One region of the Massilia forsythiae genome, then DNA from elsewhere that is predicted to be linked to it. Evidence: predicted binding sites of a transcription regulator. Region 1 holds the regulator's gene; the other holds the start of a gene.

The links. The regulator LexA, encoded in region 1, represses DNA repair genes until DNA is damaged. The targets are predictions, from matches to a motif close to ACTGTATNNNNATACAGT.
Region 2: a site for LexA is predicted at 2,550-2,567, ahead of HH212_RS10390 (putative DNA modification/repair radical SAM protein). Genes of this name have one in related genera too.

Annotation. Positions count from the first base shown of each region.
Region 1 covers NZ_CP051685.1:3,462,387-3,466,595, reverse strand. The annotation lists gene rplI (50S ribosomal protein L9) at 50-502, opposite strand; gene rpsR (30S ribosomal protein S18) at 537-827, opposite strand; gene priB (primosomal replication protein N) at 877-1,167, opposite strand; gene rpsF (30S ribosomal protein S6) at 1,190-1,579, opposite strand; gene lexA (transcriptional repressor LexA) at 1,829-2,494, shown strand; gene HH212_RS14815 (SEL1-like repeat protein) at 2,663-3,388, opposite strand; gene HH212_RS14810 (cystathionine gamma-synthase family protein) at 3,527-4,209, opposite strand, start outside.
Region 2 covers NZ_CP051685.1:2,404,900-2,409,108, reverse strand. The annotation lists gene HH212_RS10395 (UdgX family uracil-DNA binding protein) at 1-1,311, opposite strand, end outside; gene HH212_RS10390 (putative DNA modification/repair radical SAM protein) at 1,308-2,537, opposite strand; gene HH212_RS10385 (hypothetical protein) at 2,640-3,179, shown strand; gene HH212_RS10380 (SEL1-like repeat protein) at 3,348-4,209, opposite strand, start outside.

The sequences.
Region 1 (4,209 bases):
GCGCGGGGACGACGGCATCAGTTGCGAGACTGATGGAACGACGATTTATTTAGGCTGCTTCGCCGACGACGGCGATGGTGACGTCAACCACGACGTCGGTGTGCAGCGCGACGGCAACCGGGTGCTCGCCGGTGGTCTTCAGCGGGCCGGCCGGCATGCGCACTTGCGCCTTTTCGACGGCGAAACCTTGCTTGCTCAGGGCTTCGGCGATGTCGAAGTTGGTCACGGAACCGAACAGGCGGCCGTCGACGCCGGCCTTCTGGGCGATGGTGACGGTCATGCCGTTCAGCTTCTCGCCCTGGGCTTGCGAAGCGGACAGCTTCTCGGCGGCGGCCTTTTCCAGCTCGGCGCGCTTGACTTCGAACTCGGCCACGGCCGATTGGGTGGCGCGGCGGGCCATTTTTTGCGGGATCAGGAAGTTACGCGCGTAACCGTCCTTGACCTTGACCACGTCGCCCAGGTTACCGACGTTGACGACTTTTTCCAGCAGGATGACTTGCATATTATTCTCCAGGTTCTCTGACTGCGTACCGCGATTAAGCGTTGTGCAGATCGGTGTACGGCAGCAGGGCCAGGTAACGCGCGCGCTTGATCGCGGTGTCGACTTGACGCTGGTAGTGCGCCTTGGTGCCGGTCAGGCGTGCCGGCATGATCTTGCCGTTTTCCTGGACGAAGTCCTTCAGGGTGTCGACGTCCTTGTAGTCCACCTGTTCCACGCCGGCGGCGGTGAAGCGGCAGAACTTCTTGCGCTTGAACAGCGGGTTCTGCTGTTTGCGCTTCAGTTTTTCTTTTGCTTTGTTTTTGTCGAACTTTTTACCGAATGCCATTTTTGGCTCCTGTATCTATATAAACGTGCGCGCTTGGATCTTGGATCGGCTAGGCGGCACTGAAATCAATGATATGAAACACCAGGGCTTTGCTGTGACGGCTTTTCCTGGCCAGGAATCCCGTGAAGCGGTGCACTGCGCCGAGTTCGGCGTGGGCGAAGCGGCCCGAAATCTCGCCCGCGGCGACCGCGGTGATCTCGAACTCGACCTGCCTCTGCACACCCGCTTCCATCTGCTGCGACCCGTGCTGCAGGATCGCGCCGACGATCGGAATGCCGGCCGGGGTATAGCGCAGGGTGTCGCGTTCCGTGATGCTGGCAACCAGCGACAGCTCGTTCACCCCGTGCGCGTCGGCCCGTTACTCAGGCAGCGGCAGCGGCGGCCGGCGCGGCCGACTGCTCGGCGCGATGGGTCTTGGCTGCGTCTTCGCGCTGGACCGACTTCATCATCGGCGACGGCGCGGTCTCGGCCTTCTTCATCTTCACGGTCAGGTGACGCAGCACGGCATCATTGAATTTGAATGCGGTTTCCAGCTCGACCAGGGTCTCGTTGTCGCACTCGATGTTCATGCAGATGTAGTGCGCCTTCGGCAGCTTCTGGATCTGGTAAGCCATTTGACGGCGGCCCCAGTCTTCGACGCGGTGGATCTGGCCGCCGCGCGAGGTGACCGTGGTCTTGTAGCGTTCGATCATCGCCGGGACCTGCTCGCTCTGGTCCGGGTGGACGATAAACACGATTTCATAATGACGCATGCAACACTCCTTGAGGACGTTTAAACAAATGCCCACCTCGGCGTCAAGACGAGTGTGGGAAGGGAAAGCCCGCTATTATAACTGCAAAAAGTCAACCGCTCAATCGCTTTATCGTTCGTGATAAGCCCGCTTTTTACCGCTTCCTTGCTGCGACTGCGCAAAAAAGATGCGCCAATTGTGTAATTTCCCTTGCACGCCACGCCATACTGTACAAAAATACAGTCTGTCCTCATACCCACTCGCACCCCCATGCTTAAGCTCACCGCACGGCAAGAACAGATCCTCAACCTGATCAAGGAAGCCATCGACAACACCGGCTTCCCGCCGACCCGCGCCGAAATCGCGCAAGAGCTTGGCTTCCGCTCGGCCAACGCCGCCGAGGAACACCTGCAAGCCCTTGCGCGCAAAGGCGCGATCGAAATTTCTCCCGGCACCTCGCGCGGCATCCGCCTGCTCGGCGGCACGCCGCCGTCGGCCGTGCCGGCGGTATCCGCGCCGATCCCGCTGCCGGCCATTCCGCCGGCGCTGCTGATGGCACTGCCGCTGGTCGGCCGCGTCGCCGCGGGCTCGCCGATCCTGGCCCAGGAACACGTCGAAGCCACCTATTCCGTCGACCCGGCCATGTTCTCGGCCAAGCCGGACTTCCTGCTGAAGGTGCGCGGCTGGTCGATGCGCGATGCCGGCATCTGCGACGGCGATTTCCTGGCCGTCAAGAAGGTCGACAGCGCCAAGAACGGCCAGATCGTGGTGGCCCGCATCGGCGAGGAAGTCACCGTCAAGCGCTACCGCCAGAATGGTCCGACCATCGAGCTGCTGCCGGAAAATCCGGAGTTCCCGGTGATTACGGTGGATCCGAATACGGACGAGTTCGTGCTGGAAGGTTTGGCGGTGGGACTGCTGCGTTCGTGGCATTGATCCACGCTGCTCTTCGCCATTGAAGCGATAGCGGGCAACACAGCACGTCGTCCCCGCGCAGGCGGGGACCCATGCTGAGCTACCATCATTGGCGATGTATGGGTCCCCGCCTGCGCGGGGACGACGTTCATACGCATCGCATGATTGTTACCAGCGGCGCATCAAACCTCACTTCCGCTCCTCCTTCTCCGGCGGCGGCGCATTCTTGACCATCTCGTTGTGCTCGTTGACGTAGGCTTCGGTCGCCGTGCGCCATGCCGTGAAATCCGCCACCACCAGCTTGCCGCCGACCTGCGTGTCTTCCGAGATCCGCTGTCCCACGTCCGCCAGGTGCGCCGTCGCCTTGTCCATCTCGTCCTTGGTCAGCAGCTTGGCGATGTCGTCCGGGATGCGCTTGGTCAGCGGCATCGAACCGTTCAGGTACTGGACGAAACGGTTGTGGCAGGCCTGCCAGGCCTGCATGCGCGCGCTGTAGCGGTCGATTTCCTCGTTGATCTTGGACATCGCCGGGAAGCGCGGCGCCGGGCAGCGGTATTCGTCGGTGCGCAGGTCCGAGCCGTCATACTTGACGATCCAGTAATCGAGGTCGGCGCGGCGCGCGGCGCGCTGCTTCATCAGGTCGAGCGAGGCGATCGCCACCGCGTTGCCCTTGGCAGCCGCCTTGCCGAACCAGAGCGATGCCTGGGCCATGTCGACGCTGCCCGCTTCGCCGTAGAAATACATTTCGCCCAGGTGCTGCTGGGCCGTCACGTTGCCGGCATTCGCCAGCTTGGTGTACTTCTGCAGCGCTTGCGGATAGGCTTTCTTGGCGAACAGGGCATCGGCGTCGGCCAGCTCGTCGGCCAGCGCCGCGTCGGTGAACAGCAGCGCGGCGCACAACAGGGCAATTTTCATGGGCGGAATGGCGTAAGGTGGCGCGGACGGCAATGGAAACGATGCCACGATCATAACCCGGGCGGGGCCACGGCTCAACCGGCAAGCGCCGCCGCAGCGGCCGCTTTACCGGATTTTACGAAACCGGCGCTGCGGGATTCAGCCCTGCAGGGCGTTGCCGAAATCGGCCAGCAGGTCGTCGGTATCCTCGATGCCGACCGACACCCGGATCAGGGATTCGGCGATGCCCATGCTGGCGCGGCGCTCCGCCCCCATCTCGAAGAAGATCGTGTGCGCCACCGGGATCACCAGCGTGCGCGTGTCGCCCAGGTTGCTGGCCGGGATCGCCACCTGCAGGCGGTTCAGGTAGTCGAAGCAGTCGATGCCGTCCTTCAGCTCGAACGAGAACAGCGAACCGTAACTGCGGAACAGCGCGCCGCACAGCGCGTGCTGCGGGTGCGATGCCAGGCCCGGGTAGTGCACGGCCGCGACGCGCTCATCGGCTTCCAGCATCGTCGCCAGCGCCAGCGCGTTGGCGCAGGTGCGCTCCATGCGCAGCGCCAGCGTCTCGGCGCCGACCGCGATGTGGTGCGCCGCTTCCGGCCCGAGCGAGGCGCCGAAGTCGCGCAGCGACTTGGCGCGCAGCTGCGCCATGCCCTGGGCGGCCGGCGCCAGGCGGCGGAAATTCGGGGCGATGTTGGGGAAGGCGCTCCAGTCGAACAGGCCGGTGTCGGTCAGGGCGCCGCCCAGCGCCATGCCGTGCCCGCCGATCGACTTGGTCAGCGAATTGACCACCAGGCCGGCGCCCACCGCCTTGGGACGGAACAAATACGGCGTGGTCA
Region 2 (4,209 bases), 1.1 Mb from region 1:
GACGCCGGCATTCGCGCACACGCGGTCGAGCAGCTGGCCGGCCGGGCCGATGAAAGGCTGGCCGGACAAGTCTTCCTGGTCGCCCGGCTGCTCGCCGACGAACATGATCTGCGCCTGTTGCGGGCCGATGCCCGGCACCGCCTGGGTCGCGAATTCCCACAGCGTGCAGCGGCGGCATTCGTCCAGTTTGGACGGCTGCTGGCGATCGGGCTGGGCGGCTTCCGGGGCGATCGGGATGGTGGTGCCGCGGCGCTGGCCGACCGCCTGGAACTGGCCGATCTTGCGCGCGCCCATGGCGGCTTCGCTGACCATGTGCGGCACGATCTTCCCCTCCGGCAGGTTCTTCCAGCGGTGCGACTGGATATGCTGCTGCATCACGGTGGTGTTCAGGCGCGCCGGGTTGAAGATGCTGCGGTAATAGGTGAGCCACAGCGCTTCGCCGCCGTCTTCCAGCTCTTCCTCTCCCTTCACCAGCGGGCCGGCGTTGTGCAGCGTGCGGCCATCCCACAATACGCTGGCGTCGGGCGTGGCGATCATCCAGCTGACCTTGCCCATGCGGTTGACGAAGTGCTTTGCCACCTGCGGCAGCACATCGTGCTGCGGCTCGTACCAGGCCACGAAGCGCGGCGCGCCGGCCTCCTCCGGCCGCTCGCGGAAGCGGATGTAGGCGTGCATGTCGTGCTCTTCGCGGCGCACCGCCTTCACCATCGCCTGCAGGCGCGCGCCATCCTCGTCGGCGGGCGACTGCACGTCGTGCTGGCCCAGCTGCCAGCGCCAGATGACGCGGTACAAAAAGGCCCAGCGGTCCGGCACGCGGCAGCAGGCGGCGCTCTGCAGCATCTCCATGAACGAGCGCGGCAGGTGCGGAGTCGGACGCGGCGTACGGGCCGGCAGCGGCGGCAGCGACGCCACATCGGGCGCGCCGGCAGCAACGGCGTCGGCGGCCGTATCGGCGCCGCCTTCCGGCGCGGCGCCGGCCTGCGCCGGCATGGCGGCGTCCTGCGCCAGGTCGGTCTGCGGCGTGCTCGTGAACAGGTCGCCGCCGCCGTGCGGCGAACCCCAGGTCACGCGTTCCGGGGCGATCTCGTAGGCCAGCAAGGCGCGCGCCGCCTCGCGCCATTCGGCGAAGGAAGCGACCAGCAGCGGCTGCCGGGCCAGCACCAGGCGCACGGCGAGGAAGGCCGGCGCACCGGCCGCGCCGGCCCGGGCCGCAGCCGGCTGCGCGGGATCGGCCGGCGCGGGATCGGCCGCCGGCGCGTGCGCCGGCGGGAATGAATGCGCGGACCGGTCCGCCGGGCGGTCGTCGTTCATGCGGCCTGCAGCTCCGGAAACAGATTCATCTGCTCGGGCGCGTCGGCCAGGTGGCGCCGCAGCAGCTCGGACGAAGCCATGCCCTGCGCCGGCTTGTAGTCGGCGACCACCACGAAGGGCGCCAGCTTTTTCAGGCTGCAGCGCAGGCGCGACAGATCTTCCCAGCGGATGCGTCGCAGGCGGCGCAGGTCGATCAGGCGCTTGGCCGAGCGCAGGCCGATGCCGGGCACGCGCGCGATCATGCTTTCGTCGGCGCGGTTCAGGTCGAGCGGGAAGTGTTCGCGGTTGGCCAGCGCCCAACCCAGCTTGGGGTCGATATCCAGCGCCAGGTTACCGGATTGCGGCAGGATCTCGCCGGCATTGAAGCCGTAGCCGCGCATCAGGAAGTCGGCCTGGTACAGGCGGTGCTCGCGCAGCAGCGGCGGCGGTGCCGACGGCACGCTGGACGGACTCTGCGGGATCGGGCTGAAGGCCGAGTAATACACCCGCTTCAGTTTATAACTGCCGTACAGCGTCTGCGCCGTGTTGAGGATGGTCTGGTCGTCGCTGGCGTCGGCGCCGACGATCATCTGCGTGCTCTGGCCGGCCGGCGCGAACACCGGCGCCTTGGGGTGGTCGTCCTTTTCGTCGAGCTTGGTGCGGATCGAACCCATCGCCAGCTTGATCGTGTGCACGCTCTTTTCCGGCGCCAGCCGCGTCACGCTGTCCTGGGTCGGCAATTCGATGTTGACGGACAGGCGGTCGGCGTACTTGCCGGCCAGTTCGATCAGGCGCGGGTCGGCATCCGGGATCGTCTTCAGGTGGATGTAGCCGCGGAACTTGTGGTCCTCGCGCAGGCGGCGCGCCACCTCGACCAGCTGCTCCATCGTGTAGTCGCTCGACTGGATGATGCCGGAACTCAGGAACAGGCCGTCGATGTAGTTGCGCAGGTAAAAATCCTGGGTCAGCTTGACCACTTCGTCGACCGTGAAGCGCGCGCGCGGCACGTTCGAGCTGCGCCGGTTGACGCAGTACTGGCAGTCGTAGACGCAGAAGTTGGTCAGCAGGATTTTCAGCAGCGACACGCAGCGCCCGTCCGGCGTGTAGCTGTGACAGATTCCCATGCCCGTGGTGGCGCCCAATCCATCCTTGTCGACCGAGTCGCGCTTGGGCGCACCGCTGCTGGCGCAGGATGCGTCGTACTTGGCGGCATCGGCCAGGATCTCGAGTTTGTCTTTGAGTTCCATCTTGGCAGAAATACTGTATGGATGTACAGTATACCCCAGTTCGCATGCCGTCTGCGGTGCGCGAACGCACTCATGTCGCAATTCCCATACGGCTGAAATCACATGAAATTTTTTACCAAGGAATTCTGGGCCAGCACCCGCGACGGCGAGGATGCCGAGCAGGGAGAAAACCCTGCCGGCAGCCGCGGCAAGGTGCTGCGCGCCTACCACGCGCAGCTGGAAGCGATGCGGCCGCGCCTGCCGGAGCACGTGTTCGCCTTTTTCGAGCGCGTCGACATCTACGAAGGCGAATTGCTGCGCCTGGACATCGCCGACGGCAGCCGCCCGGCGCCGCTCGGCCAGCCGCCGCGCCCGTGGGTCGCGCCCGGCAACCACCCGGTGCGGGTGGCGCTGGACATCCTCGACGTGTATGACCAGCTGGTGTGGACGCTGCGCTACCGCACGGTGCGCCGCATCCTGGTCGACTTCCCGGCCGAGCCGCCGCTGCTGTACCGCGACGGCGAGGGTTTCGGCGACCTCGGCTACCATGAACTGACCGATGCCGGCGACGGCTTCTTCCGGCACGAGATCCTGTATGCCAGCGGGGCCACGGTGCTGGTCGAGTTCAGGGAGGTGGAGGTGCACAGCCACGCGCGCGGGTAATACCAATGATATTGCTGACTCGAGAAGCGTCGTCCCCGGCCTCGGCGGCCCCCTTGGCGGGGACCCATGCCGAGTAACAGGATTCGATACATTAGAAGCATACCGCATGTTTCAAGATACCGATTTTGGATACTGAGCATGGGTCCCCGCCTTCGCGGGGACTACGGTTCATGCCGCTCCCGCCTGCCGTTGCGCCTGTTCCAGCAGCGCCGGCTCCATGCGCGCCGCCACGCGCTGCAGGTAGGCCGCGGCCGGCGCCAGGCCGGCGCCAGCGGCGCGCTGCAGCCATGCATACGCTTCGGCCAGGTCGGCCGCCACGCCCTGGCCGGCCGCGTACATCACGCCCAAGTTGTACTGGGCGCGCGCATGGCCCTGGCGCGCCGCGCACAGGTACCAGGCATGGGCGGCCTGATAGTCGCGTTCGACGCCGCGGGCGCTGTCGTAGCGCAGGCCGAGCGCGAACTGGGCCAGCGCGTGGCCCTGCTCGGCCGCCTTGCGGTACCAGCCGGACGCCTGGCGCGCATCGGCCGCGCCGCCGGGGCCGGCATCGGCGCGGTCCAGCATCTGCCCCACCATGTACTGGGCCGGTGCGTAGTCCTGGTCGGCGGCCTTGCGGTACCAATGCAGCGCCTGGCGCGCATCCTGCGGCACGCCGTTGCCGCTTTCGCAGCGCAGCGCCAGGTCGAACTGGGCGCGCAGGTGGCCCTGCTCGGCGGCGCGGCGCTGCCAGGCGGCGGCCGCGGCGGCATCGCGCGCCACCCCGAGGCCGGCCTCGTGCAGCAGGCCGAGGTGGTACTGGGCGGCGGCGAAGTCCTGCTCGGCCGCCAGGCGGTACCAGTGCGCCGCCTGCACGTGGTCCTGCGGCACGCCCTGGCCGTGCTCGTAGCGCAGGCCGAGGTTGTTGCGGGCGCCGGCGTGGCCCTGGTCCGCGGCCTTGCGGAACCAGGCCAGCGCCAGCGCCGGGTCGCGCGCCACGCCCTGGCCGCCGTCGTGGATCAGCGCCAGGTTGAACTGGGCGCTGGCATGGCCC